2 regions of the Mesorhizobium sp. M0522 genome follow, and region 2 is predicted to be linked to the other one. Evidence: riboswitches for the same ligand, from Rfam matches in the RefSeq annotation. Region 2 holds a riboswitch; the other holds the start of a gene.
The links. A riboswitch is a leader RNA that binds a small molecule or an ion and turns the genes downstream of it on or off. The one in region 2 is predicted to bind thiamine pyrophosphate.
Positions count from the first base shown of each region.

Region 1: another riboswitch for thiamine pyrophosphate. It lies ahead of thiB (thiamine ABC transporter substrate binding subunit); the one in region 2 lies ahead of thiC (phosphomethylpyrimidine synthase ThiC).

Region 1 is NZ_JAMYQW010000001.1:383,900-398,848, forward strand. It holds gene NKI58_RS01980 (helicase-related protein) at 1-2,128, shown strand, start outside; gene NKI58_RS01985 (RNA-binding S4 domain-containing protein) at 2,141-2,527, shown strand; gene fdxA (ferredoxin FdxA) at 2,676-3,014, shown strand; gene NKI58_RS01995 (CarD family transcriptional regulator) at 3,383-3,964, shown strand; gene NKI58_RS02000 (amino acid ABC transporter ATP-binding protein) at 4,043-4,813, opposite strand; gene NKI58_RS02005 (ABC transporter permease subunit) at 4,810-5,490, opposite strand; gene NKI58_RS02010 (amino acid ABC transporter substrate-binding protein) at 5,613-6,386, opposite strand; gene NKI58_RS02015 (RNA polymerase factor sigma-32) at 6,712-7,569, shown strand; gene NKI58_RS02020 (M48 family metalloprotease) at 7,583-9,052, opposite strand; gene thiQ (thiamine ABC transporter ATP-binding protein) at 9,307-10,098, opposite strand; gene thiP (thiamine/thiamine pyrophosphate ABC transporter permease) at 10,095-11,714, opposite strand; gene thiB (thiamine ABC transporter substrate binding subunit) at 11,960-12,973, opposite strand; TPP riboswitch at 13,017-13,131, opposite strand; gene NKI58_RS02040 (thiamine diphosphokinase) at 13,259-13,903, shown strand; gene NKI58_RS02045 (ABC-F family ATP-binding cassette domain-containing protein) at 13,919-14,949, shown strand, end outside.
Region 2 is NZ_JAMYQW010000016.1:116,959-131,907, reverse strand. It holds gene NKI58_RS18780 (conjugal transfer protein TraG) at 1-1,589, opposite strand, end outside; gene NKI58_RS18775 (YybH family protein) at 2,108-2,563, opposite strand; gene NKI58_RS18770 (Fic family protein) at 3,715-5,259, shown strand; TPP riboswitch at 5,442-5,558, shown strand; gene thiC (phosphomethylpyrimidine synthase ThiC) at 5,663-7,498, shown strand; gene thiO (glycine oxidase ThiO) at 7,495-8,496, shown strand; gene thiS (sulfur carrier protein ThiS) at 8,465-8,662, shown strand; gene NKI58_RS18750 (thiazole synthase) at 8,665-9,438, shown strand; gene NKI58_RS18745 (thiamine phosphate synthase) at 9,435-10,040, shown strand; gene NKI58_RS18740 (hydroxymethylpyrimidine/phosphomethylpyrimidine kinase) at 10,010-10,804, shown strand; gene NKI58_RS18735 (GntR family transcriptional regulator) at 11,655-12,380, shown strand; gene NKI58_RS18730 (ADP-ribosylglycohydrolase family protein) at 12,408-13,442, shown strand; gene NKI58_RS18725 (PfkB family carbohydrate kinase) at 13,439-14,425, shown strand; gene NKI58_RS18720 (ABC transporter substrate-binding protein) at 14,465-14,949, shown strand, end outside.

The DNA of each region.
Region 1 (14,949 bases), on a different contig from region 2:
GCTATCGCACAGGATTGCCCAGATCCGCACATGGACCTTCGTCTCCAACCGGCCCGGCTGGCTGGCCGATCGGGCACACTGGCAGGAAAAGACGCGCGAAATCGAAGACAGATTGTCGGATGCGCTGCATGAGCGGTTGACGAAACGTTTTGTAGACCGCAGGACTTCCGTCCTCATGCGGCGCCTTAGAGAAAACACGATGCCTGAAGCCGAAATCAGCCCAACCGGAACCGTCCTCGTCGAAGGCCATCACGTCGGCGAGTTGCAAGGTTTCCGCTTCACCGCCGACCAGAGTGCCGGCGGTGAAGACGCCAAGGCGGTGCGGGCGGCGGCGCAGAAGGCGCTTGCCGCCGAGTTCGAGGCGCGGGCCGAGCGCTTTGGCGCCTCGGCCAATGGCGACATCGCGCTGGGTTCGGATGGCACGCTGCGCTGGATCGGCGCCCCGATCGGCACGTTGGTTGCCGGCGAAGACGCTTTGAAGCCGCGTCTCGTTCTGCTGGCCGACGAGCAACTCACCGGCCCGGCCCGCGACAAGGTTGCGGCGCGCGCCGAGCGCTTCGTCAATTTCCAGATCGAATCCCTGCTGAAGCCGCTGGTCGATCTCAAGAATGCCGAGCAGATCACCGGCATCGGCCGCGGCATCGCTTTCCAGCTTGTCGAGCATCTCGGCCTCATCAACCGTCGCGACATCGCCGACGAGATGAAATCCCTCGACCAGGAAGGCCGCGCGGCGCTTCGCCGTCTCGGAGTGCGCTTCGGCGCCTACCATGTCTTCGTGCCGGCGCTGATCAAACCGGCGCCGGCCGGGCTGATAACGCTGCTGTGGGCGCTGAGAAACGACGGCAAGGACAAGCCCGGCTTCGGCGATGTCGTTCACGCACTGGCCTCCGGCCGCACCTCGGTGGTCATCGATCCGACCTTCGACAAGACCTTCTACAAGCTTGCCGGCTACCGCAATCTTGGCCGGCGTGCTGTACGCGTCGATATTCTCGAACGGCTGGCCGACCTGATCCGGCCGGCGACCAACTGGAAGCCGGGCCTCGGCCCTCGCCCCGACGGCGCCTATGACGGCCAGTCCTTCATGGTGACGCCGCCGATGATGTCGATTCTCGGCGCCACCGCCGACGACATGGAAGAAATCCTGAAGGGACTCGGCTATCGCGCCGATGCCAAACCGGCGGCCGAGGTCAAGGCGCGGCTCGAAGCACAGGACAATGCCGCGCGTGAAGCTGCCGCTGCAAAGCAGGCGGCGGAAGAGGCTGCGCGAGTCGAGCAGGCGAGGATGGCGGAAGCATCTGCCGCGGCAGAGCCGCCGGCGGAGGCTTCGGAACCTGTGTCGGATGCGGCTCCTGTTGCGGAGGCGGCGGCCGAAGCTGTGACCGAAGCGACGGCAGAGCCTGTCGCGGAAGCTCCAGCCCCTGAAGCTGCGGCAGAAGTCACGCAAGAGACCCGGCCCGCCGCGGAGGCGACTGCTGAAGCGCCTGCGGAACCAGCGGCCGAGCCAAGGGCGGAACTTGGGGCGGAAACTGAGGCTGCGGCATCGGCAGAACCGCCGGTTTCCGACACTACGGAAGCATCGCCGGCCGAACCTGCAGCGACGGCGGAAGCCGTCTCCGGCGAAGCTGCTCCAGAAGCGGAGGAGCCAAAACCTGTCCTGTTATGGCGGCAGGGTCGTTTCGACCAGCGCCCGCGTCATCGCCAGCATGACAACCGCCCCCGGGACAATCATCGGGACAATCGCGCGCGCAATGGTCAAGCTGGGCCGGACAGCCGCAGCGATGCGCCGGCAGATGCCGGCGGGCAACCGACGCCGGGCGACCGGCCCGCCCGTCAGGGGCGCCACGACCAGCGCGACGGCGCCGGCAAGCCGCGCTTCGATCGCAGCAAGTTCAAGCCCAGGCCGCAAGGCGAGGCGGCAGAACAGCGCGCCGGCAAGCCGCAAGGTGAACGCCCGGACCGGCGCGAAAACCGGCCCGACTGGAAGGCTGGCCGACAGGACGGCAAAGGCGGCGCCCAAGGCGCAAAGCCCGCCTTCCAGCCAAAGCCGCGTGAGGAACGCCCGGTCCGCTTCGATCCGGACTCGCCCTTCGCCAAGCTCGCCGCGTTGCGCGACCAGCTGAAGAAGTAGGCTGCTCGTCCAATGGTCACTGATGCCCGCCAGCGCATCGACAAGTGGCTGTTCTTCTCGCGCGCGGTAAAATCGCGCACGCTGGCAGCCAAGCTGGTCGTCGCCGGACGCGTCCGCATCAATCGCGACAAAGCAGCGCAGGCCTCCGATACGGTCCGGCCGGGCGACGTTTTGACCATCACGCTGGAGCGGCGGATCTTCGTCTGGAAAGTCCTTGGCACCGGCGTACGGCGTGGCCCGGCCGAAGAGGCCCGCCTGCTCTACGAGGACATGTCGCCGCCCCCCGCGCCCAAGGGCGAGGCGCTTCCGGATGCGGTGCCGCCGTTGCGCGAGGCCGGCAGCGGTCGCCCGACGAAGAAGGAACGCCGCCAGACCGACCACCTGCTCGGCGACGATTGAGCAAGGTCGAACGCCCGCTTTGCCGGCCTTCCGGAATTTCATTCCGGAAACCGCGGCACCGCTGGCAGGGGCCGCCCTTGCCACCAGCGGACAAAGGCGTTACCTCACCAAAAAAGCCCAATAAAATGGGACGTCCCGGAGCCGACCAATGACCTATGTCGTGACCGACAATTGCATAAAATGCAAATACATGGACTGCATCGAGGTCTGTCCGGTCGACTGCTTCTACGAAGGTGAGAACATGCTCGTCATCCACCCGGACGAGTGCATCGATTGCGGCGTCTGTGAACCGGAATGCCCGGCCGACGCGATCAAGCCCGACACCGAGTCGGGCCTCGACAAATGGCTGCAGATCAACACCGAATATGCCGACAAATGGCCCAACATCACCGCCAAGAAGGAGCCGCCGGCCGACGCTAAAAATTTCGATGGCGAAACTGGCAAGTTCGAGAAATATTTCTCCGCCGAGCCCGGCGAAGGCGACTGACGAGCCTGCCGGCTGCGGCGGCCTGACGCCGCGTAACAGACGTGATACATTAACTGCCTTGACAGGCGGCGACGGCGCGTGGCCTTCGCGCGTGCAGCAAAACCTTGATTCTTCCGACTTTTTGTGTTATATCAACCAAACATGCCGGTGACACAACGTCGACTTATGGCGCAAACGCCCCAAATCACTGAAAGGTGAATTTCTCAATCCGGACCAGAGCGATCTGGGGCAGGCGGTCGCAATGTTGCGATTTGCCGGTCCTGGCCTTTCCGGTGAGTTCATCGTTGTGTGGCTAAGGACCGGTCACCCCGGTCGCACGAGTTCGGGCCGGCACGATGCCGGTACCACAACAAGGAGTTCAGGGCGTAATGGCAACGATCACCCCGCAGAAGAAGTCCACCGCAGCGCGCCACGGTTTCAAGACCGGCGAGTACATCGTCTATCCGGCGCATGGTGTCGGCCAGATCGTCTCGATCGATGAGCAGGAAGTCGCGGGCCACAAGCTGGAGCTGTTCGTCATCGACTTCCAGAAGGACAAGATGCGCCTCAAGGTGCCGGTCGCCAAGGCGACCTCGATCGGCATGCGCAAGCTGTCGGAAGAGGATTATGTCGAGCGCGCGCTGAAGGTCGTGCAGGGCCGCGCCCGCGTCAAGCGCACCATGTGGTCACGCCGCGCCCAGGAATATGATGCCAAGATCAACTCCGGCGATCTGATCTCGATCTCGGAAGTGGTGCGCGACCTTTACCGCGCCGATAACCAGCCGGAGCAGTCCTATTCCGAGCGCCAGCTCTACGAGGCGGCGCTCGATCGCATGGCCCGCGAGATCGCGGCCGTCAACCGCATGTCGGAGACCGAAGCGGTGCGCCTCATCGAGGTGAACCTCAACAAGGGCCCGAAGCGCGGCGCCAAGGCCGACAACGAGGAAGCCGAGCAGGAAGAAGCCGCCTGAGCTTTTTTGCTTTCGAATTCAGAAAAACCCGGCCTTGCGCCGGGTTTTTTTGTCTTAGCTGACCGGCGACGGGCATATCTAACCTTCGCCGCCCTCCCTTTCCGCCTCGTGCTTCAGCGTGGCAATGAACCGCTTGGTCCGCTGGCGTTCCGGGTTGCTGAACAGCACCGCGGCCGGGCCTTGCTCGACGATGTTGCCGGCATCGAGGAGCACCACTTCCCGCGCGATCTTGGAGGCGAGCCGCAGATCATGCGTCGCCATCACCATGGTCGTGCCCTCGCTGGCGAGCTTGCCGAGCACGTCGACCACCTCCTGCGCCAGTTCCGGATCGAGTGCAGAGGTCGGCTCGTCGCAGAGCAGGACTTTCGGCGAAGGCGCCAGAGCCCGGCCAATCGCCACGCGCTGCTGCTGGCCACCTGACAGCGTCGCCGGCCAGGCATCGGCCTTGTGCGCCATGCCGACCTTTTCGAGCAGGGCCAGCGCCCGTTCGCGCGCCCTCTCCTCGGGCCATTTCAGCACCGTCACCAGCCCCTCCATGATGTTCTCGATCGCAGTGCGATGCGGAAACAACTGGAAATTCTGGAACACCATGCCGGTCTGCAGCCGCAGTCGCTGGATATCCCTGGTCGAGACCCTGCCGCCGGGGTGGAATTCGAGTGCATCGTCGCCGATCCGTACCGTGCCTGAAGTCGGCAGCTCGAGCAGGTTGATGCAGCGCAAAAGCGTGCTCTTCCCTCCGCCCGACGGCCCGACAAGCGCCGTGACGCTGCCTTCCTCGATGGTGACGGTCACGCTCTTCAGCACCAAATTGTCGCCGAAACGCTTTTCGATGTTGGTGAGGCCGATCATGCGCGCGCCTCCAGGAAGCCGCCATAACGGTTGAGCCGCGTTTCCAGCCGCGCCTGCAAGGCCGACAGCACGGAGCTCATGGCCAGATAGAGGGCCGCTGCCTCGACATAGAGGATCAGCGGCTCATAGGTGGTGGCGACGATGCGCTGCGCTGCCTGGAACATCTCCGGCACGGTGATGGCGGCGGCGAGCGAAGTGTCCTTGACCAGCGAGATGAAGGTGTTGGACAGCGGCGGCACGGCGACGCGCCCCGCCTGTGGAAGAATGGTGCGCCGCATTGCCTGGGCCCAGGTCATGCCGATCGAATAGGCCGCTTCCCACTGGCCCTTGGGCACCGAACCGATGACGGCGCGGATGATTTCCGACGAATAAGCACCGATGTTCAAGGTGAAGCCGATCAGTGCTGCCGGAAAGGCGTCGAGCAGGATGCCGACCGATGGCAGGCCGTAGAAGATAAGGAACAGTTGCACGAGAAGCGGCGTGCCGCGGAAGATCCAGACGTAGAAGCGGACCACGGCGACCAGCGGTTTGGGACCGAACAGCCGGACAAGCGCCACAACCAGGCCTAGGACAAGACCGAATGCAAACGACAGCAGCGTCAACGGCACGGTGAAGATCAGTGCAGCCCACAGCAGCGTAGGCAGGGATTCCAGCATCAATTGCAGCCAGTGCGGCACGAAGGCTCCTCCTTGCCAGATTGCCGTCGCTCATATCACGCGAAAGCGGCGGGCCGTCAAAAGACAGCTCGCCGCGATATGAACGACGCGGGCCGGCGTTCGGCCCACACGAGAAAGCCGTTTTACTTCGAAACGTCCTGGCCGAAATAGGTGTCGGCGATTTTCTGGTAGGTGCCGTCGGCCTTGATGTCGGCCAGCGCCTTATTGATGGCGGCCACCAGTTCCGGATCGCCCTTGCGTACGATGACGCCGGAATAGTCGGCGTTTTCTTCCTGCGCGGCAATCTTCACATTGGCGTCGGGCTTGTGCTTCTTGAAGTCGAGGAAGGACAGGCTGTCGTTGATGGTGGCGTCGGCGCGGCCGGTAAGAAGCAGCTGGATCGACTGGTCGAAGCCGTCGGTGCCGACGAGCTCGGCGCCGTTGGTTTCAGCCAGCTTGCCGAAATTCGAGGTCAACGACTGCGCCGCCTTCTTGCCCTTGAGATCGGCGAAACCCTTGATGTCGGTGTTGTCGCCGCGCACGATCAGCACCGCCTTGGAGGCGATGTAAGGATCGGAGAAATCATATTTGGCCTTGCGCGCCTCGGTGATGCCGACCTCGTTGATGACGGCATCGTAGCGGTTGGCATCGAGACCGGCGATCAGCCCGTCCCATTTGCCTTCGAGGAACTGGGCTTTGACGCCGAGGCGCTCGGCGATGGCCCGCGCGATCTCGACGTCGAAGCCAACCAGCGCGCCGGAAGCATCATGATAGGTGAAGGGCGCATAGGTTCCTTCCGTGCCGACCTTGAAGACGCCGGACTGCTTGATCTGGTCGAGATTGGCGCCGGCGTGACCGGCGGCGATGGCCAGAACCTGCAGCGTTCCGGCGATGATGAGCGATTTGAGCCATTTCATTTTTCTGTGATCCCGTCCTCGGCCGATGTCCGGCGTCATTGCGAGTGCCGGAAAATGACAGATGCGCGATGCCAGAATAAGAAACTAAATTTCAAAAATCTCGCGCCCTTGAAATCCAATTCTCAACCAGCATCTCCGGGCGCCATCCGGCTGAGTCAAGGCCGGTGGCGAATCGCCTGGAACAGCGCAATCGACATGACAGTCCGGGGGAACATTCCCCCGCATGGCACGTTCTTCGCTGTTGTAGGGCGCGGCGCCGCCATTTCAACCATCGGCGCCAACTCACGATTCGATCGCACCGCAACGCCTGGAGCAGGAGCGCGGCATGATGGAAGACAGTGCAGGACGGACCATGGTTCGCGCGGCGATGAAAGCCCCTTATCTGGAACGTGACGAAGAGCATCTCCTGGCGCTGCGCTGGAAGGAAAACAATGACCAGCACGCGCTGCACCGCATCACCGTCGCGCATATGCGGTTGGTCATTTCCATGGCGTCGCGGTTTCGCCACTACGGCCTTCCGCTGGGCGACCTGATCCAGGAAGGCCATGTCGGGCTGCTGGAGGCAGCGGCCCGTTTCGAGCCCGAGCGCGAGGTCCGGTTCTCGACCTACGCGACTTGGTGGATTCGCGCCTCGATGCAGGACTATATCCTGCGCAACTGGTCGATCGTGCGCGGCGGCACTAGCTCGGCGCAAAAGGCGCTGTTCTTCAACCTGCGGCGTCTGCGCGCCCGCCTGGCAAACGGCGCCGAGCAGATGTCGAATGCCACGCTCTACCGCGAAGTGTCGGCGGCTCTCGGGGTATCGGAGGCCGATGTGGCGATGATGGATTCCCGCCTTTCGGCGCCGGACAGCTCGCTCAACACACCGCTAGCCGACGATGCGGGCGCAACCGAGCGGATGGAGTTCCTGGTTTCGGATGACCCGCTGCCCGATGAGGTCGTCGGCGATACGATCGACGTCGAACGCCGCTCTGTCTGGCTGAAGACGGCACTCGGCGCTCTCAATGCGCGCGAGCTCAGGATTATCGAGGAACGCCGGCTGAGCGACGAGGGCGCGACGCTCGAAGCGCTCGGCGAGACGCTCGGCATCTCCAAGGAACGTGTCCGGCAGATCGAGGCGCGCGCCATGGAAAAGCTCAAGGCGGCGCTGGTAAAGCAGAATCCGGAATTTCTCGCAGCCTGAATCGCGTCGGCTGCTATTTGTCGGTGACGATCTTGACCTTGTCGCCGGCCGAAACCGCGGCACCCGGCGACAGCGCGTTGAGCACCCTGAACAAATCCAGCTTGCGGTCGACGCCGACCATCTGTGCGGCCAGGGAGCCCATTGTCTGGCCGGGTTGCACCGTGACGATGCGGATACGCAGTGGCTTCAACGCCGCCTTCTCGGCAGCACTCAGGATGCGGAACGAGCCGCTGACCGAGCGCGCCACCGTGCTCAGCGAGGTGCTGGCCGAAGGTGCCGCGGTCAGCAAGCGGTAGACCTGGCCGCCGGCGCGGATCACCGCAATATCGAATTGCCAGCCATCGGCGCCGGCATGCGCGGTTGCCGCTTCGTTGCCGTTGATCGTCTCCTGGCGCACGCTGCTGTCGTCGAGGCCGGCAACCCAACCGCTCCGGATGTAGTCGGTCAGCGAGCGGTTCTTGTCGATCGAAACGCCGTCGAAGCGGATCGCCATGTCACCCGGGCCGGTCGCCGTCACCGCCGCCGCCGAATTGTCGATGATGAAGCCGTTGGGCACCGAGAACGACACGCCGAGGCCAGGATGCAGGAAGGTTTCGCCGCGCACATAGCCTTCCTCCGGCGTGTCGCCGTAAAGCAGCCCGTCTACGCCGGCAAGAAATGAATCGCGGTCGCGCGACCCGACACCGGGCGCGCCGAACTGGCGGGCGTGGCGCTGCGCGAGGTCTATACGCTGCGGCGTGTTGGGGTGCGTCGCCAGGAAGTCGAGGCTGGCGTCGGTAGCGCCACTGATTGAGCGGAAATCGGTATAGGCCGACATCGACTGCAGGAAGCGGCCGGCGGCGTAGGGGTCGAAACCGGCTTCGCCGATCGACTTGATGCCGATGGCGTCGGCCTCCAGCTCCTGATTGCGCGAGAACTGGGCCAGCCTCAGCTTGCCGCGGATCAGCGCCGCCTTGGCCGTCGGGTTGTCGCCGAGCACATCCGAAACGACCTTGGTCGCCAACCCCTCCTCGGCTTCCAGCTGCTGCCGCTGCAGGCCGTGGTTGGCCGTAACGTGGCCCATCTCATGCGCAATGACGGCGGCAAGCTCGGCCGAATCGTTGGCCAGCGCCAGCAGCCCGCGGGTGATGTAGAGATAGCCGCCCGGCAGGGCGAAGGCATTGACGTTGGGCGAGTTGAGGATGGTGATGCGGTAGGTCTGGGTCGGGTTGGCCGACACCACGGTCAGTCTGCCGACGATCTTGGCCACCATGCGCTCGAGCTTGGGGTCGGAATACTCGCCGCCATAGGTGGCGAGGATGCGCGGGTGCTGCGCCTTCGCCAGTTGAGCGAGCTTGCCGTTGGCGGCGACATTGTCGACCGTGATCGGCTTGTCTGAGGGCTGAAAGCCTGATTCCTGCACGTCGGGAGGCGTGAACATCTGGCAGCTTGCCAGCGCCACGGCGAGACCGGCCAGCGCCAGAAAGCGCGCCAGCGGTTTCACCCTCCGATTGTCGATGCCGGTCGGCAGATCGGCTTCCTTTCAAGTCCTGGGACGTGACCGCGAAAATCGGGCGCGATTTCCGGAAAGCATCACGCGCAAAATCAAGAGCTACGGCGTCCTTCGTGCGTCCGACAGATACGAGGCAGCAAGGGCAAATCACGGTCTAAGCCGGACCAGCTCCTGGCGGACCTAGCCACACTACCTCGACCATGGCAAGCAAGCGCCGCTTCGCCTTCCGCCGGTTTGACCATAAATTATGTCCCCTTCCGGGCAACATCTCGTGATCCAACCGCAAACGGACCCGAGCCGATATAACGTCGGAATGCCTCCGGTCCAGCCCCGACGAAAAAATCGGCCGCGGTGCCCGTCGCGGCAACCGTGCCACCATCCAGGAAAATCATGTTTTGGCCGATACGGCGCGCATCGTCCGGCTGGTGCGTGACGAATAGCACCGTCATGCGCTGCTCCGAATGGACGTCGGCCACCAGGTCGAGCATGTCGTCGCGCAGTGCCGGTCCGAGCGAAGCGAACGGCTCGTCGAGCAACAACACCGGCCGGTCGCGCACCAGGACACGGGCGAGCGCGACGCGCTGCCGCTCGCCGCCCGAGAGTTCGCGCGGCAGCCGGCTTTCCTTGCCGGCAAGGCCGACGCGCTTCAGCGCTGCGGCGATTGCGGCGCGGTCAGCGTCGCTCAGCCTGAGCGAAGGCGAGCGGCCGAGCCCGACATTCTGCTCGAGGGAAAGATGGGCAAACAGGTTGTTTTCCTGGAACACCATCGATACCGGCCGCGCTGATGGCGGCGCAGTGCTGACGTCGGCGCCGCCGATCAGCACGCGGCCCGACCGCGGCGTCTCGAAGCCGGCCACCAGATTGAGCAGCGTCGACTTTCCCGAACCGCTCGGCCCCATGATGGCGGTGATTTCCGACGCCGGGAAATCAACATCGAATATAAGCGGCGTTTCACCATAGCTGAACGAGACATTATCGAGCCGCACGGCCGCGCCTTTTTCGACGGAAATGGACCGTTCCGGGCTGATCGGCATCATGATTTCTCCCTCCTTCCCAGCCAGTCTGCGGCCAACACCAGCGCCAGGCAGACAAGGCCGAGCAGCAGCGCCAGGCCGGCCGCATCCTCGGTGCGGTAACTGCCCATGCGCGCCAGCAGCAGATAGGGCAAGGTCTGCACGGAATCGCTGCCGAATAGCGCAATGACGCCGAGATCGCCGAGCGACAGCGCCATGGCGAACGCGAAGCCGGTGGCGAGCGGCCGCCGCAGCGACGGCCAGTCGACCAGCCGCAACCGGTTCCAGCCCAAGATACCAAGCTGTGCGCAGAGCCGTTCGTGGCGTTCGCTCGCCGCGTCATAGGCAGGGCGAATGGCGCGGATGGCGAACGGCATCGCCATCACCGCATTGACCGTAACGACCATGACAGGGGCGATCGCAAAGACATCGCCGACGGTGCGCAAGAGCAGGAACCAGCCGGCGCCGATGACGATGGGCGGCACCACCAGGACGAACCCCGCACCGGTGTCGGCCAGATGTTCGAGCAGTGTCCGCCGGCCCTGCCGCCGGGTGAGCGCCAGCGCCCGGCGCGCCACGACCAGCGACAGCGACAACGCCACAGAGAGCAGCGCCGATAGGAGGGAGAGCACGGCACTGGTCGCCGTCGCTTGCCGCACCGCGCTCTCGCCGGCCAGGCGGCCGAGATCGGCGCCAAGCCCGGCTGCCAACGTGGCCGCCATCGGCCCGGCGACAAACAGCAGTGCGAGCCCGATCGCCAATGCGTTCAGCACGGTCTCGGCCGCACCGGCTGAAAAATACCGGCGCGGCGCCACCGGCAGATTGGCATCCCCGACCATATTGGCGCCGAGCCGCGTCAAGGCCAGCACGACGACGAAGGTCAGGGCAATCTGCAGCAGGGTCAGCGTCACAGCCCGCGCCGGGTCGAAGTCGAAACGCAGCGCCTGGTAGATGGCAACCTCCAGCGTCGTCGCTCTGGGTCCGCCGCCGAGCGTAAGCACGATGGTGAAGGAGGTGATGCACAGCATGAAAACGAGCCCGGCAACGCCCGGCAAGGCCGCACGCAGCGGCGGCCATTCGATCAGCCGGAAGGCCGGCGCAGCCCCCATGCCAAGCTGGCTCGCCAGCCGCCATTGGTCGGCCGGCACGGTCTGCAGCGCTTCCAGGAACAGCCGCGTCGCCAGCGGCAGGTTGAAGAAGACGTGGGCGACGAGAATGCCCGACAGGCCATAGATGCCGGGCCAGCTCTGCCCGCCAATCGCGCCGAGCGTGCCGGCGAAATACCCGGCGCGGCCATAGAGTGCCAAGACACCGAGTGCGGCAACAATGGCCGGCAGCGCCAGCGGCACGGCGAAAAGCTGGAGGATGAAGCCTCGCCCGAAAAAACGCGGATGCCGCGACAGGGCGCGCGCGACGAACAGCGCCGGTGCGACGGAGAGCAGGGTCGACAACAGAGCCTGCCAGAGCGTGAAGCGGGCAACACGCAGGAGATAGGAATCGAAGGCGGAAGCGGCGCCGGACAGGTCGCGCGTAGCTTCGACGAGGAGCCCGGCGAATGCTCCGCCGATAAGCAGCGCGATGGCAGCGAGCGCGACGATGCCGGCGGTGACGCGGGGATCGGCCGGATGACGCGTACGCATGTCGCGCTACCCGAGACAGGCGTTGATCGAAGGAAATACCTGACAATGGCCGAGCCCACCCCTCTCTGGCCTGCCGGCCATCTCCCCCTCAAGGGGGGAGATTGCGCACTCAGCCGCCTTCGCCAATCTCACAAGTGGCAGGACGAGGAGAGGCGACAAAGCTGCCGATCTCCCCCCTTGAGGGGGAGATGGCCGGCAGGCCAGAGGGGGGTGGCTTGGCGTAAACATCCGACGAGGCTTGAGCCCTACTTGCTCATCGCCGCAAGCCACTCATCGACCCAGGCCTTGCGGTTGGCCGCGACGTCTTCCGGGCTGAACAGCAAGGTCTTGGTCGGCTTGACCAGCTTGTCGAACGCCGGGTTGAGCGGCTTGTCGGTTTTGCCGGCCGGGAACATCCAGTTGGTTTCGGGAATGACATCCTGGAATTTCGGTCCGGTCATGAAGGCAATGAACTTTTCTGCCAGCGGGTTCTTCGCACCCTTGGTGGTGATCCCCGCAACCTCGATCTGCAGATATTCGCCCTCCTCGAAGGACGCCGCCTGGTAGCGCTCGGTGTTTTCGGCGACCATGTGGTAGGCCGGCGAGGTGGTGTAGGACAGCACCATCGGCGCCTCGCCCTTGGTGAACAGGCCGTAGGCCTCGCTCCAGCCCGGCGTTACCGTCAGCACCTTCGCCTTGAGTTTGGCCCAGGCTTCCGGCGCCTTGTCGCCATAGACCGACTTGACCCACAGCAGCAGGCCAAGGCCCGGCGTCGAGGTGCGCGGATCCTGGATGACGATCTTCTCTCCGGCATCGCCCTCGACCAATTCCCTGAGGCTCTTCGGCGGGCTCGTCAGTTTTTCGGTATCGTAGACGACGGCGAAATAGCCATAGTCGAACGGCACGAAAATATCGTCGCTCCAGCCGCCCGGCACACTGACGCCCGATATTGCGCCATGCGGCGAAAACAGGCCGGTTGCCTTGGCATCCGCCGTCAAATTGGTATCGAGGCCAAGTACGATATCGGCCTTGGTCGCGGCGCCTTCCAGCTTCACACGGTTGAGCAGCGCCACGCCGTCGGCGACCGAGACGAATTCGACGACGCAACTGCATTCGGCCTCGAAGGCCTTCTTCACCGCCGGTCCCGGACCCCAATCGGCGGTGAAGCTTTCATAGGTATAGACCGTCAGTCTATCCTGTGCCGATGCCTGCCCTGGCAAGGCGAGCGCGGATGCCGCAAGCAGGACAATTGAGACAAGAGAGTGGAAAAAACTGCGCATCGGCGCCTCCTTCGTTCGCGTTGAAAGGAATTGAGGCGTCGGGCTGTCCGAAACGTCTAATCCCTCCGCCGGTACAAACCGGATCAGGTTCAGCGGGTTGGCAGTCTTGCCTCTCAGCCGGTCCGCGAAAATCGCGTCCGGCACCCCGTTAGAGCGTTGCGACACATAGGCCCGGCCGAAGTGCTGCGCAAGCGGAAGTTTGCCGGGCATCCAAAGCCCAGCCTTCCGTTTCGTCTGCCGTTTCATCTTCCGTTTCCGGGGCAGGGCTGGTAAGGGCCACGAGATATGAGCACATTCACCATCCTGCTTGGCGGCGATCTCATCCGCACGCCGCTGCTCGACCGCCAGGTCGAAGGCTCGCGTGTCATCGCTGCCGACTCCGGCATCGGCCATGCCCGTATGCTGGGCCTGAGGCCGGAACTCTGGGTCGGCGATTTCGATTCGGTGCCTGCCGATTTGCCGGAAGATCTGGCCGCCGTGCCACGGCAGGTGTTTCCCGCTGAAAAGGACAAGACCGACGGTGAACTCGCTATCGCCGCCGCGCTCGAACGCGGTGCGACAAGCCTTGTGCTCGCAGGCGCCTTCGGCGGCAAACGCACCGACCACATCTTCCTGCATCTGGCGCTAAGCGTCCGGCTGGCGGAAGGCGGGACGGAAGTGCTTTTGACCAGCGGCGCACAGGAAGGCATTCCCTTGCTGCCGGGAAAGACTGGCTTCGACTATGCCGACGGCACGCTGTTTTCGGTGCTCGGCTTCTCCGATCTCGCCGGCCTGAGCGTCACCGGTGCCAAATGGCCGCTCGACCATGTCGAGGTTGCGTTCGGCTCGTCGCTGACCATTTCCAACGAGGTCAGGGGCCGGTTGGAAATCGCGCTGGCCAGCGGCCGCGTGCTGCTGCTCGCACATCCCTATCCTCTTCCGGAAAGCTGAGCCCAGAAAGCCGACATGGCGCCGCCAATTCTCAATCTCGACGGGATAAAGCTGACCTTTGGCGGCACGCCGCTGCTCGACGGTGCCGCCCTGACGGCCTCTGCTGGCGACAAGATCGCCCTGGTCGGCCGCAACGGCTCTGGCAAGTCGACGCTCCTCAAGATCGCCGCCGGGCTGATCGAACCGCAGGACGGCGAAGTCTTCCGCCAGCCTTCGGCGACCGTGCGCTACTTGCCGCAAATGCCCGACATGGACGGCTTTGCGACTGTCCGCGCCTATGTCGAGGCGGGGCTCGGGCCGGCCGACGATCCCTACCGCGCCACCTATCTGATGGAGCATCTCGGCCTGACCGGCGAGGAACGGCCGAACGACCTCTCCGGCGGCGAGGCGCGGCGCGCCGCCCTCGCCCGCGTCATGGCGCCGGAGCCCGACATTCTCCTCCTCGATGAGCCGACCAATCATCTTGACCTTTCGGTCATCGAATGGCTGGAGGAGGAGCTTGCCCGCACCTCCTCGGCACTGTTCGTCATCTCGCATGACCGCCGTTTTCTCGAGCGCGTGTCGCGCGCCACAATCTGGCTCGACCGCGGCCAGACCCGCCGTCTCGACAAGGGCTTTGGCTATTTCGAGGAATGGCGCGACACGGTGCTGGAGGAGGAAGAGCGCGAGCAGCACAAGCTCGGTCGCCAGATCGTGCGCGAGGAGCACTGGCTGCGCTATGGCGTGACGGCAAGGCGCAAGCGCAACATGCGCCGGCTCGGTGAGTTGCAGACCATGCGCCAGCGCTTTCGCGGCCACCGCGGCGCCGAGGGTGCGGCGACGATGACAGCCAGCGACGCCGCCGAATCCGGCAAACGGGTGATCGAAGCCAAGAACATCGAGAAGAGCTTTGGCGATCTGACCGTGGTCAAGGGATTCTCGACCCGCATCCAGCGCGGCGATCGCGTCGGTCTGGTCGGGCCGAACGGCGCCGGCAAGACGACGCTGTTGAAGATGCTGACCGGCGAATTGAAGCCGGACGCGGGCACGGTGCGGCTCGGCACAAA
Region 2 (14,949 bases):
ATCATAATGATCGCCTCGGTAGGCGGCAGCTGCATGATCTCGCCCGGCGTCATCAGTGCACGCGCCGTTTCCTGCCGCGACACCATCAGATGCCCGAGCCAGGGCGACAATCTGTGCCCCGCATAGTTTTTCATGGCGCGCAACTCGGTCGCGGTCCCCAGAGAGTCTGAGACGCGCTTGGCCGTCCTCTCGTCATTCGTGGCGAAGCTCACCCGCACATGACAATTGTCGAGGATGGAATTGTTCGGTCCGTAGGCCTTCTCGATCTGATTGAGCGATTGTGCAATCAGGAACGACTTGATGCCATACCCGGCCATGAAGGCCAGCGCGCTTTCGAAGAAATCGAGCCTGCCGAGCGCGGGAAACTCGTCCAGCAGCATCAAAAGACGCTGCCGGTGATCCTTCGCGTGAAGATCTTCGGCGAGCCTGCGGCCGATCTGGTTAAGCACGAGTCGCATCAGCGGCTTTGTGCGACTGATGTCCGATGGCGGCACGACCAGATAGAGCGTCGTCGGCCGTGCCTCCTCGACAAGGTCTGCGATCCGCCAGTCACAGCATGACGTCACCTTGGCCACAACTGGATCGCGGTAGAGGCCCAGAAAACTCATGGCCGTCGAGAGCACGCCGGAACGCTCGTTCTCGGACTTGTTAAGCAGTTCCCGAGCAGCCGACGCCACGACGGGATGCGGGCCTGCATCACCCAAATGCCGCGTCAGCATCATGGCGCGCAGCGTTGCCTCGATTGGCCGCTCTGGATCGGAAAGGAAGTTCGCCACGCCTGCGAGGGTCTTGTCTTTCTCCGCATAGAGCACGTGCAGTATTGCGCCGACCAGCAACGCATGGCTGGTCTTCTCCCAGTGGTTGCGGCGTTCCAATGTGCCTTCTGGGTCGACCAGGACATCCGCCACGTTCTGCACATCTCGAACTTCCCACTCGCCCCGTCGCACCTCCAGCAGAGGATTGTAGGCTGCGGATCCAGCATTGGTCGGGTCGAACAGAAGCACCTGGCCGAAACGAGCCCGCCATCCGGCCGTCAGTTCCCAGTTTTCGCCTTTGATGTCGTGGACGATTGCCGAACCCGGCCAGGTCAGTAGTGACGGTACGACCAGGCCGACGCCTTTGCCGCTTCGGGTCGGTGCGAAACATAGCACGTGTTCCGGACCGTCGTGGCGCAGATAGTGTCGGCCCAACATACCCAGGATCACCCCATCCTGACCGATCATCCCAGCGGCCTTGATTTCGTCTCGCGTCGCCCAGCGCGCCGAGCCGTAAGTCGTGGTATCCTTTGCCTCGCGCGCCCGCCACAGCGACATCCCGATCGCTGCGACGATAGCCATGAGGCTTCCGCTCGCCGCAATCGCCGCGCCCTCCAGGAAGACCTTCGGCGCGTAGGCGTCGTAGAAAAACCACCACCAGAAAAAGGCTGGCGGCGGGTAAACGGGCTGTCCAGCCAATTCGAACCACGGCGGACCGAGTTGGCTTTGAAAGCCGAGCCGCCCTGCCGTCCACTGTGTTGCTCCCCATGTTGTCGCGACGACGATCAGAAAGGCGGTGAGGATCTGGCCCCATAAAACCTTGCTTGCCGGCATCGGTCGTTTCCCAAATGGATGATCGGAACAACCGAAAAGCTCGAATTCCTAAATTCGCAAGAAAAAAGGGGCGGTCGAAGCAGCATGGCGTACCCGGACGTGGAAAGACTTGCCCGATGCGATCTCGAATGTTGAACGAGCATAGGGGGGCTGCTTTCTTCTGGAGCCGTTGAGCCGCTACTTGCCCAATGATAGTTAGTTGTCTCGGCTCAGATGGCATTCGACGAGATGGACGGGTTCTTGGGGAACCACGGATTGCGCATGACCAAATGAACAAGAGTCCTCAGCGGCGCGCCGAGCCGGAGAACACTCTAGTCCCGGCAAGTGGTGGTCAGCCGTTGTGCTGAGCTCGAATCTTACCGCCTCCCTGATCGGTAGCGCGATAGATCCAGAGCCGACTCGATGAGCAGACCCATCAAGTCTGTTCAATTTTGTTAATCAATTCAGTCACATCAACTATTGCCATGGACTTTCGTTGGAACTGTTGCAAGCCGCGCCGGCCTCACGGGTCGCGGAATCTATTCGGCCGCACCTAAGTTCCAGATGTCCCGATGCAGGCGCCATGTCCCGTCGTCCCCTTTTTTCCAAACGACAATGTACTTGCCCGCAACGGTGGAAGGGGCACCGCCTTTGCTCGGCACACTGAGCGTAAATGCGCCAACTTCGTAGGCGAGATTCCCGCTCCCTTCCACTTCCAGCGCCTTCAGGGTGAGATTCTTCATCCCGGCCTTGATTGCGCCCTGCCAGAATTCTTCCACGCCCTTGCGGTCATCGATGCGTTTGCCGTCGGGTGGCAGCAGGGCGGCATCGTCGGTATACATTTGACCTACCGCTGCTGCGTTTCCGCTGTTGAAGGCGTCCATGAATTTTACCAACGCCGCTTCGATGTCCTCACGAGCCGAGTGGGGGGCCGCAGACAATGCAGACGAAAGAAGCAGCACAGCAGCAAATGCAAATGACTGAACCAGTCTCATTTCGTCCTCCCTTGCGTGCCCGACATGCCCACCCGATGAATAGCGCCGACCCGAGGGCGCCGCGGCGTTCGATGGCCAGGCGCGGATTATATTAGACTTATCTGATATGACGGCGCAAGCGCAGCTGCGACCCTCTGAACGACCAGCGTAGCAGCTGCCGGAGAGCTTCAAAGCGGCGGCTACCGCTCACTGCCTCCTCGTCTCGACGAAAGAATTCGTTCGAATGATGCTTTTCCGCGGCTTTGCTCGCAAGTTTTCGTCAGCCAGCACAGGGCCTCCTCTTACGCTCGCTGGTCGTCAAGGCCCAGCGGCCACTAGCTGACAGTCCCCCCGCAGCCAAGCCGCTGGGCCCTCGACGTGGGGAACGAGCATTGGAGACGATGTCGCGCTTTCCGTTACAGCCCGAAGGCGGGTGACAGATGACCGCGTCAGCCTCTCCACCCCGAGCTACGATTTCACGCATTCGATCAGGCACAGCTCTCTCGGGCTAGCGCGCCAAGCATGAGTTAGCTCCCGAATGAGCAGGTGCCGCCCAGTTCAGCTTCGGCCCTTGCGCGCGCAAGGTATTGGCCGAGATCGATCGGCAGTCCGGTCGGCAAATTGGGGCAGCGATGGCGAGAATGAATGCCGGGAACTTCCCTTCGGTGCCGCTTCGTCGATCTGTTTGCCGAGAAGACGCGCGCGCTGCGTGCCGCCCCCCATACCGTAGAGAACTCATTTCAGGTCACACACACACACACACACGACGCCACCGAGATCCTGCATCACTTTTCTACTCCGACGCCGCCACGTCACCAAGATCAGTCGCGAGCGTGATCGCGGCTATCAAATCGGGATCGCGCGCCGGAGCGCTCTATGAGTGAGCCCCGAACGGCGCGCTGCTCCTCGAGCAATCCGGCTCGACGTAAGGCGGGCCATCCGTGCCGGCCTCGTGACTAACAGACGGGCGAATGGCGGTTCCTGGACTCACCTTTTTGTCTGAAGTCGCTTCCTTGAGCCGGTGGCGGAGTTCTTGCTTGATCGACTTCAGCACCGTCTTAGAATCGGTTTTCGGAAAATTTGTCTTGTGGCATCAATTTTCATGGGATAGGGTCATTTTTCATAGGTTTTGGCTCGAACTAACCAAAATTCGATGGAAGGATTCGCTTTTCATGCCTGCGGTGCAACAGCACCAATTTTCAGGTCCTGTTACCGTTTTTCAGGAAATCCGCCTTCCTGAAACGGCGACCCCGGCCGGGTACAGCGCCCTGATCGGAGCCTACAGGCTCGCCGTGCCCTTGCCCCGTAGGTTGTTCGCCACGGGCGAGCATCATCGCATTACCGAACGGGATGGCTGGCGGATCATGACCCCCCGCCATGCCCCAAATCCTACCCTCGAAGGCCACCTGACCTTTGCGCTCAAGTACGAGGGACTGAACCTTGCCGTCCTCAAGCGGCTGTTCCAAGTGACCGGTCCCGCGCCGATCGAGGCGCTGGTCCGTGAAAGCCCGACCGGCAGTTATGCCCGACGCATCTGGTTTTTATATGAATGGCTGAGGGGCGCGCGTATCGATCTGCCGGACGCGAAGGCCGGACGATACATTCCGGTTGTCGATCCCGAGCTGCAGTGGCCGGGACCCGACAAGACCGCTTCGCGCTACCGCGTAAGGGACAATCTCCCCGGCACGCGTGAGTTCTGCCCTCTGGTGTTCCGCACCAAGATTCTCGAAAAATTCATCGGCCTTGAACTACCGCGGCGCGCGGAGGCAATCGTAGCGGACGTGCCGCGCGACCTTCTTGCTCGGACCGCCGCCTTTCTTTTGCTCAAAGACTCGCGATCAAGCTATGCGATCGAGGGCGAGCACCCGCCGCAAGATCGCATCCAGCGCTGGGGCCGCGCCATCGGCGAATCCGGCCGCTGGCCGATCAATCGCGATGAGCTGCTGCGTCTGCAAAGAATTGTACTTGGCGACGCCCGTTTCGTAAGACTTGGCTTCCGAAAAGAAGGAGGTTTCGTCGGTGAGCATGACCGAGACAACGGCACGCCCTTGCCCGATCACATCAGCGCTCGGCCCGAGGACCTGCCGCGGCTAATTGATGGAATGGCGGCGTTCGATCAGGGCCCCGCGCAAAACCTTGATGCAGTCGTAGCCGCCGCAATCCTCGCCTTCGGCTTTGTCTACATTCACCCGTTCGAGGACGGAAACGGCCGCATTCACCGCTACCTAATCCACCACGTCCTTGCCATGCGCGGCTTCAATCCGCCGGGAGTTGTCTTTCCCGTCTCGGCCGCGATCCTGGACCAGATCAACGAGTACAGGGGCGTGCTCGAGAGCTATTCGCAGCGCCTTCTGCCGTTGGTGGAATGGGAACCGACGCCGCAATTCAACGTCCGGGTGCTGAATGACACCGGTGATTTCTACCGGTTCTTCGATGCAACCCCGCACGCCGAATTCCTCTATGCCTGCGTTCAGCGGACGATCGAACGGGACCTTCCCGAGGAAACCGCATTTCTGCAGCGCTACGATCAGTTCCGGCAGCAGGTGGACGCCTTTATCGACATGCCCGAGCGGTTGATCGATCTGCTCTTCCGTTTTCTTCACCAGAATGATGGACATCTATCGAACCGCGCGCGCGAAAAGGAATTCGCCGCGCTGACCAATGACGAGGTAGGAAGAATCGAGGCGATCTACGCGCAAACCTTTGGTCCCCATTGAAGGTGTGATCATCAGGATCGATTTTTAGTCCGACGGTTTGCGATTCCCTTGTCCCTGCCTTCATCTCCGACGCTTGACTTGTCGCCGAGACATGCACGATTTTTTCCGCACGGTCTGACCGGCGGCCGATCAGCCGCGGCCAGAACGCGCTTGACAAACCGGAGCCGTCCCGTCCAACCTCACGCATTCACCAGGGGAGTCCCGGCAAGGGGCTGAGATACTGCTGGCATTCGCGGCGCAGTGACCCGTTGAACCTGATCCAGTTCATACTGGCGTAGGGACGGTGCAAGCGCTTTGCGGGAGTTTACGCCCGAGATCCTGTTTCGGCAGGTCGACAGAAGCGTCTTTTCATCCTCCCGGCACAGAACTGGGTCTCCAATGCAACGAGCAAAGGAGCCTCAAGATGAATGCCCTCACCCCCGCCGTCTCGACGGGACCGCTGCCCGCCTCACGAAAAATCCACAAGCCCGGTGCCATCCACCCGCAGATCAGGGTACCGATGCGCGAAATCTCCGTCCATCCGACGGCCGGCGAACCGCCCGTCACCGTCTACGATCCGTCCGGCCCCTATACAGACCCGACTGTCGAAACCAGCATCGAAAACGGCCTTGCCCGGCTTCGCCACGAATGGATTACGGCGCGGGGCGATGTCGAAGCCTATGACGGCCGCCACGTGCGGCCGGAAGACAACGGATTCGCCGCAGGCGAGCGCCTGACGCCGGAGTTTCCAGTCCGTAACCGGCCGCTGAGGGCCAAGTCAGGCAAGGCGGTGACTCAGCTTACCTATGCGCGCGCCGGCATCATCACACCCGAAATGGAGTTCGCCGCCATCCGCGAGAACCTTGGTCGCGAGATCCTGCACGGCAAGCTTGAGCGCGACGGCGAGGCTTTCGGCGCGACACTGCCCGATTTCGTCACGCCGGATTTCGTGCGTGATGAGGTGGCGCGCGGACGCGCAATCATTCCCGCCAACATTAACCACCCAGAGAGCGAGCCGATGATCATCGGCCGCAATTTCCTGGTCAAGATCAATGCCAATATCGGCAACTCCGCTGTCACCTCCTCGATGGCCGAAGAGGTCGAAAAGATGGTCTGGGCGATCCGCTGGGGCGCCGATACGGTGATGGACCTGTCGACCGGCCGCAACATCCACAACATCCGCGACTGGATCGTCCGCAACTCGCCGGTGCCGATCGGCACGGTGCCGCTCTACCAGGCGCTCGAGAAGGTTGGCGGCATTGCCGAGGATCTGACCTGGGAGGTGTACCGCGACACGCTGATCGAACAGGCCGAACAGGGCGTTGACTATTTCACCATCCATGCCGGCGTGCGGCTGCATTACATCCCACTGACCGTTGACCGGGTCACGGGTATCGTCTCGCGCGGCGGCTCGATCATGGCAAAATGGTGCCTGCACCATCACCGGGAAAGCTTCCTCTACGAGCACTTCGCGGAGATCTGCGACATCTGCCGCGCCTATGACGTCTCCTTCTCGCTCGGCGACGGCCTTCGTCCCGGCTCGATCGCCGATGCCAACGATGCGGCGCAGTTCGCCGAGCTGGAAACGCTTGGCGAGCTGACGAAGATCGCCTGGGCGAAGGATTGCCAGGTGATGATCGAGGGGCCTGGCCACGTGCCGATGCACAAGATCAAGCAGAACATGGACAAGCAACTCGCCGTTTGCGGCGAGGCGCCGTTCTATACGCTTGGCCCGCTGACGACCGACATCGCGCCGGGCTACGACCACATCACCTCCGGCATCGGCGCGGCGATGATCGGTTGGTTCGGCACCGCCATGCTCTGCTACGTCACGCCCAAGGAACATCTCGGCCTTCCCGATCGCAACGACGTCAAGACCGGCGTGATCACCTACAAGATCGCGGCGCATGCCGCCGACCTGGCGAAGGGTCACCCGGCGGCGAAGATCCGCGACGACGCGCTGTCGCGGGCCAGATTCGAGTTCCGCTGGGAGGACCAGTTCAACCTGTCGCTCGATCCCGAAACAGCGCGGTCCTTCCACGATCAAACCTTGCCCAAGGAGGCGCACAAGCTGGCGCATTTCTGCTCGATGTGCGGACCGAAATTCTGCTCGATGCGAATTTCCCACGACATCCGCGCCGAAGCGCAGAAGGAGGGCATGGCGGCGATGGCGGCGAAATACCGCGAGGGCGGCGATCTCTACGTGCCGGCGGACGAGACCGGCGCACCGCTTTCGCCACAGGCGCATGAGCCATCATGAAGGTGCTGGTCAAAGGGGCCGGCGTTGCCGGCCTCACCGCCGCCTTCGAGCTCGCCGCACGCGGCGCGGCGGTTTCCGTTGCCGAGACAAGGCCTGGCCTTGGGGGCAATGCGTCGTGGTTCGCCGGCGGCATGTTGGCGCCATGGTGCGAGCGCGAAAGCGCCGAGCAGCCGGTGCTGGATCTCGGGCGCGGTGCCGCCGACTGGTGGGATGCCGCAACGCCCGGCCAGGTGACGCGGACCGGAACGCTGGTCGTGGCCGCGCCGCGCGATGCGGGCGAGCTCGACCGGTTCGCCAGCCGCACGACGGGCTATCGGCGCGTCGAGGAAGATGAAATTGCCTTGCTGGAGCCCGACTTAGCCGGCCGCTTCCGCCGCGGATTGCTCTTTCCCGATGAGGGCCATCTCGATCCGCGCCAGGCGATGGCAGCGCTTCATGACAAGCTCGCGGCCATGGGTGTCGAATTCCACTTCGGCGCCGACGCCCAGCATGTTTTTGGTTTCGATCGTCAGATCGATTGCACGGGAATGGCAGCCGCCGATGACAGGTTGCGCGGCGTTCGCGGCGAAATGCTCATCCTGCGCACCCCTGATACCTCGCTGTCGCGCCCGGTCAGGCTGCTGCATCCGCGCTTTCCACTCTATGCAGTGCCGCGCACCGACCACCGTTTCATGGTTGGTGCGACGATGATTGAAAGCCAGTCCGCCGGACCGGTTACGGCGCGCTCCATGTTGGAGCTGCTGGGTACCGCCTATGCCCTCCATCCGGCCTTTGGCGAGGCCGAGATCGTTGAAACCGGTGTTGGCGTCCGTCCAGCCTTTCCCGACAATTTGCCGCGCGCCGAAACGAACGGTGAGATCATCGCGATCAACGGGCTCTATCGTCACGGTTTTCTCCTGGCTCCCGCCATGGCGCGCCAGGCTGCCGACCTGGTTTTCAATCAAGACGGAACCAAGGAGCTTGCTCATGAAACTGATGGTCAACGGCAAAGTGCATGAGGTTGCCGCCACCACGCTGGCCGAGCTGCTTGCCGCGCTTGACTATGAGGGCGATTGGCTCGCGACCGCCGTCAACAACGACCTCGTGCACAAAGCCAGCCGGGCGGAATTCCAATTGAACGACGGCGACCGGATCGAAATCCTCTCGCCCATGCAGGGAGGCTAGCCATGTTCGATCTTCTCGGGACGACGCTTCCCTCCCGCCTGCTTCTCGGCACGGCTCAATATCCTTCGCCGGCTATCCTTTCCGATGCGGTCAAGGCGTCGGGCACGTCGGTGCTGACCGTCTCCTTGCGCCGTGAAATGGCAGGCGGCAGGGCCGGCGAAAAATTCTGGTCGTTGATCCGCTCGCTCGGCGTCAGAATCCTGCCCAACACTGCTGGCTGCCACTCCGTCAAGGAAGCGGTCACGACTGCGAAAATGGCGCGCGAAGTCTTCGGTACGAGCTGGGTCAAGCTCGAAGTGATCGGCAACCACGACACCCTGCAGCCGGATGTGTTCGGTCTGGTCGAAGCCGCCCGCATCCTGTGCGAGGACGGTTTTGCTGTATTCCCCTATACTACCGACGACCTTGTCGTTGCCGAGCGGCTGCTTGCGGCGGGCTGCAAGGTCTTGATGCCGTGGTGCGCGCCGATCGGTTCCGCTCTCGGACCGATCAACATCACGGCGCTGCGCTCGATGCGCGGACATTTCCCAGGCGTTCCGCTGATCGTGGATGCGGGGCTCGGACGGCCGTCGCACGCGGCAACCGTCATGGAGCTCGGCTTTGACGCCGTACTCCTGAACACCGCGGTCGCCAAGGCGGCCGATCCGGTCGGCATGGCGCGTGCGTTCGGCAAGGCGGTCGAGGCCGGTCGTGAAGCTTTCAACTCGGGAATGCTCGAACCGCGCGACGTCGCCGTGCCGTCGACGCCGACAATTGGCAGGGCAGTTTTTTCATGAAGCTCGACCCCTTCTACCTGATCGTCGACAGCGCCGCCTGGATCGAACGGCTGGTGCCGCTTGGCGTCAAGCTGGTTCAGTTGCGCATCAAGGATAGGGACGAGGCCACGTTGCGGACGGAAATCCGCCGCGCGAACGGCGTCTGCGCGGTCCATGGTTGCCAACTGATCGTCAACGACCATTGGCGCACGGCAATCGAGGAAGGCTGCGACTTCGTCCATCTCGGCCAAGAGGATTTGGCTGCGGCCGACCTGCTGGCGATTAAGTACGCCGGATTGAAGCTCGGGCTCAGCACGCACGATCATCTCGAACTGGAAACGGCTATCGCTGCCGAGCCCGACTATATCGCGCTCGGCCCCATCTATCCCACCATCCTGAAGCAGATGAAATGGGCGCCGCAAGGGCTCGAACGGATCAGCGAGTGGAAGCGCCGGGTCGCACCGATCCCATTGGTCGCAATAGGCGGCCTCAACCCCGACCGGCTCGACGGTGTCTTCGAGGCTGGTGCGGACAGCGCGGCGGTGGTCACCGACATCACGTTGAATGCCGATCCCGAAGCGCGCACGCGAGAATGGATCGAAAAGACAAAGCCATGGCGCTGAGTCGAGAACCGCATGTGCTCGTGGTCGGCGGATCAGACTCCAGCGGTGGGGCTGGAATTGCACGCGATATCGAGACGATCGCTTCCATTGGCGTGCGCACCTGCCTGGCTGTCACAGCGCTGACGGTGCAGACGCACGAAGCCGTGATGGAAATCCATCCTTCGCAGCCCGATCTTGTGGCCGATCAGATGCGCGCCGCGCTGCAGGCCAACAAGGTGGCGGTAATTAAGATCGGCATGCTCGCAACGGCCGAGATCGTCGTTGCCGTCGCGGCTGTGCTACGCGAAAATCCGCAGGTGCCGGCAGTGCTCGATCCGGTGCTGGCCTCGAGCTCCGGCCGGGGGCTTCTGGAAGCAGGTGCCATCGCTGCCATGAGGCGCGATCTGATGCCGCTTTGCTGCCTTGTGACCCCCAATCTCCTCGAGCTGGCGGTCCTTGTTGGTGCGGAACCGCCAGCCGACGAGAGCGACGCGGTGAGACTGGGACGGAAATTGCTGGCAGCCGGCGTGCCGGGCCTGCTGATCAAAGGGGGCCATGCATCAGGACCTCGATCAACCGATATTCTGTTGCGTTCCGATCAAGAACCAATCCGCTTCGACGCACCTCGTCTTGTCGCATCAATGCGCGGGACGGGTTGCATGCTGGCTAGCGCGATTGCGGCGCATCTGGCGAAGGCGAAGCCGCTCGAAGACAGTGTGCGCGAAAGCAAGCGGCTTGTCTTGGCCATGTTTAAGAAGAATGCAGCAGACCGACGAAACTTGTAAGATTTTCCAACTCTCGAAAGACACGCCTGCCTCTCGCGGGTCCGGGCTGGTAATTTCCCCTCCTAATTCACCTCACTCGACAGGAGTAGTTTGACGCCCTCGCCAGGCGGCGACCGCGAGATCAACGATGGCGAGGCGGCCGTCGTGCGCCGTATCTAGTGCGTTGTGTGGCATCCTTTCCCCACATCCGACTGTGATCCTGGAATTCACCTTGGTCGCGAGCTCCTGCTAAACGACGCCCCTCGACGGGAGCGGTCGATCCCGCGTCTCGGCTGCGGCGGCGCTAGGCTGACGCTCCTTAGGCCGTCCTGTTGAACCGGACTCGGGATCACGAACTGCCTCCGACAATGAATGAACATTGTCCGTCTTACGGCCATTTCATCGTCACCGCCGGTGTGCTCAAGCGATGCAGGCCATCCCTGTCATTCAAGGGATTATCGGCTTCGAAAAACAGTGAAGCTTCATCCGTCCTTGCATCCGCTTCGCTCAGGCTCAGCAGACGTCAGCAGGTTCTTCACCACGTTAAGAGCGAGGGCGTGTGGCTCAAGCCGGCTTGGCACGAGGGCCGGGAGGTGATCGCGGTGTTCGAGACCGAGCCGACGCGAACCCAACCACTTTATGTGGCTCGAGTGGTGTGAAGGTCGGATCAGCTTCATTCGCGACTACCGCAACGCCCGCTATGTTGCCGATGATGCGGAGCTGGCGCTGGACGCCAGGTCCCACGACGACGGAACCGGCGACTGCTCGTCGCGACGCCTAATCAAGCCCGATAGCAGCTCCATGCGGCACTCGTTGACAAGCCTGCCGTGATATGAACAGGATTATACAGGCTCACTGAACAGGTACCCATATGAAGCGACGCTCGGTTCAACTGTCTCCCGGCACGGGCAAGCCCGAACAGATCGCCACCGTTCTCGAACATGAAATCCGCTCCGGTGTTCTCGGCTTCGGCGACCGGCTGCAAAGCGAGAACGAGCTCGTCCATCGTTTCTCCGTCAGCCGCAACACCGTCCGCAAAGGCCTCGAGGAACTGTCCAGCCGCGGGCTGATCACCACCAAAGTCGGCATCGGCTCTTTCGTCACCTTCGATGGCAAGCCCGTTGATGACTCCATCGGTTGGTCGCGGGCGCTCGCCAATGCCGGCGCCAATGCAGAGACGCGGACGCTGCGGCTCGAGGTGATCGAGGATCCCGATCTTGCCGCACGGCTTGGTATAGAAAACCCGTTTTTCATCGCTGTCGACCGGGTGCGCACCAATGCCAGCGACGGCCACGCCATCTCCATCGAGCGCAGCCGCCTGCCATTGTCGCCGGAACTGGAGGACGTGCCGTTACGCGGGCTGCGCGAAGGCTCGCTGCACCAGACGCTGCGCGGCGCCGGCCTCATTCCCGACCATGGCGAGGAATGGGTCGGCATCGAAATGCTCAACGCCGAGGACTCTGCAATCCTCGGTTGCCCGCAAGGCACGCCGTTCCTTCGCGGTCGCCGGTTGACCCGCGCCGCCGATGACCGGCCGATCGAATATGTGACCAGCCTGCTCAACCCGGCGCATTTTGCGCTGCATATGAGGTTCTGAGTGATGCCGGACGACAACACCGGGAATATGACTGATCGGGCCATGGGGGCGCTTGTCGGCGGGGCACTGGGGGATGCGCTGGGCATGCCGACGCAGCTTTTGTCGCCGGCCCGGATTGCCGAACTCTACGCCCATGTAGAGGGCTTCATTGCTCCTTTCGCCGACCATCCGGTGTCGAAGGGGCTTCCCGCTGGAACGATCACCGACGACACCGAACAGGCGCTTCTGCTTGGCCGTATCCTGGTCGAATCCGGTAACCGCTTCGATCATGCGCGGTGGGTCAACGCGCTGCTCGACTGGGAGCGCGACGTCAAAGCGCGCGGCAGCTACGATCTGCTGGGACCATCGACCAAACGCGCCATCGACGCCATCAACAATGGCGTGCCGGCCGAGGAAGCGGGGCGCAGCGGCGACACAAATGGTGCGGCCATGCGCATTGCGCCGGTCGGCATCATGATGCCGCCAGAGCCGCTGGACGCGCTGGTCGCCAAAGTTGCCGAGACCTGCCGGGCCACGCACAACACCTCGGTTGCCATTGCGGCCGCAGCCGCCGTTGCGGCGGCCGTCAGCTGCGGCGTCGCCGGCGGCGACTGGCGCGCCGCTTCCGACAGCGCCATCGCCGCGGCGAGGTGCGGAGCAGCACTCGGCTATTGGGTGACCGGCGGTGACATTGCCGCCCGCATTGGGTGGGCGCAGGAGCTTGTGCGCGGCAAGGCGACGAAGGACGCGATCCGGCTGATCACCGATCTGGTCGGCACCGGCGTCGCCAGTCAGGAGTCCGTTCCGGCTGCATTCGCCGTGCTGGAAGTCGCCGGCGATGATCCCTGGCAAGCGGCGGTCATCAGTGCCAATCTCGGTGGCGACACCGATACGATCGGCGCCATCGCGACCGGCATGGCCGGCGCCTGCACCGGCTTTTCCCGACTGCCTCAGAACCGCATTGCAGACCTCAAGGGCATCGACATTGCGGCGGTTGGCGCGCTCACCGCCGACCTTGTTGCGGCCCGTATATCCAAGCGCCGTGCCGACAGGACGGGTCCCGGCAAGGATGCGGCGATATGAGTGGGCGTGTCGTCCATGTCGGCAGCGCGGTGGTCGACTATGTCTACCGCATCGACGCCTTGCCGGCGCCGGGTACGGAGAAGACGGCGTCGAGCTATACGCAAGTCGCCGGCGGCGGCTTCAACATGATGGTCGCGGCCAGCCGCACCGGCATGAAGGTGGTGTTCGGCGGCCAGCTCGGCAGCGGACCCAACGGCGACTTCCTGCGCGCGGCCTTAGCCAGCGAGGGGATCGAGACACTGACGACGCCATCGCCCATCATGGACAGCGGCAATTGCGTCGCCATGATCAGCAGCGATGCCGAGCGCACCTTCGTCTCGTGGCCTGGTGCGGAGAGCTTGCTCAGCCTTGACATGATGGCGCCCGTCTCGGTCGCCCCGGGGGATTGGGTGTTCACCTCCGGCTATACGCTTAGCTATCCGGGAAGCCGAGACGCGCTTGTCGACTGGATCGAGGCACTTCCGGCCGACACACCGCTTGTCCTCGACCCGACACCTGTCGTCGTCGACATTCCCCGCCCTATCCTGCCTCGGATACTCGCCCGCACCACCTGGTTGAGCTGCAACAGGATGGAAGCGGCCGCGATTGCCGGTCCGGGCGACGTCGAGACACTCGCGTCACGGCTTCTTAGCGACCACTCCCCGAAGGCCGTCGGCGTCGTTATTCGCGCCGGAGCGAAAGGCTGCCACATACGGCTGGCCGATGGCTCGGCGCAAACGAGTGCCGGCTTCGAGGTCGACGCCATCGACACCAATGGCGCCGGCGACACCCATATCGGCGCTTTCGTCAGTGCGCTGGCGCGCGGCGCGCCGCCTTTTGAAGCAGCGCGCTACGCCAATGCGGCGGCGGCCATTTCCGTCACCCGCCACGGTGGTTCATCAGCGCCGACCGACCACGAGATCCAGACATTCCTAAGCCATGCCGGCGGTCCGCCGATCGGCCTCCATGGCCGGAAGCAAGAGGCCAAACGCCCGACAGCCTGACAAAGCCCGGGAAGCGGGCAAACACAGAGAGGAACGAACATGCGCATGCCCGACTTGACTGCCCTGCTGACGGCGACCGCCGTCTTCACCTCCGCACTCGCATTTGCCGCCAAGGCCGACGAGGTGCACGTACTCAACTGGAAGGGCTACGGCGCCGACGAGCCGTGGGCCATCGAAGCCTTTGAGAAGGCGACCGGCAGCAAGGTCGTCAACGATTTTTTCAATTCCGAACAGGAGATGCTGACCAAGCTCAGGACCAATCCCGGCCTTTACGATGTCGTCATGATCAACGCCGCCTTCAACGACCAGGCGATGGCGGAAAAGCTGATCCAGCCGATCGACACGTCCAAGCTGCCGAACTTTCCCGACATCAGCAAGGACAAGGCCGGATCGCCGATGCTCGTCCATGACGGCAAGGTCTATGGCGTGCCGTGGGTCTGGGGCCTGACGGCGCTCGCCATCAATGAAAAATCCTTCGACAAGCCGCCGACGAGCATCGCCGAAATGTGGGATCCCGCTCACAA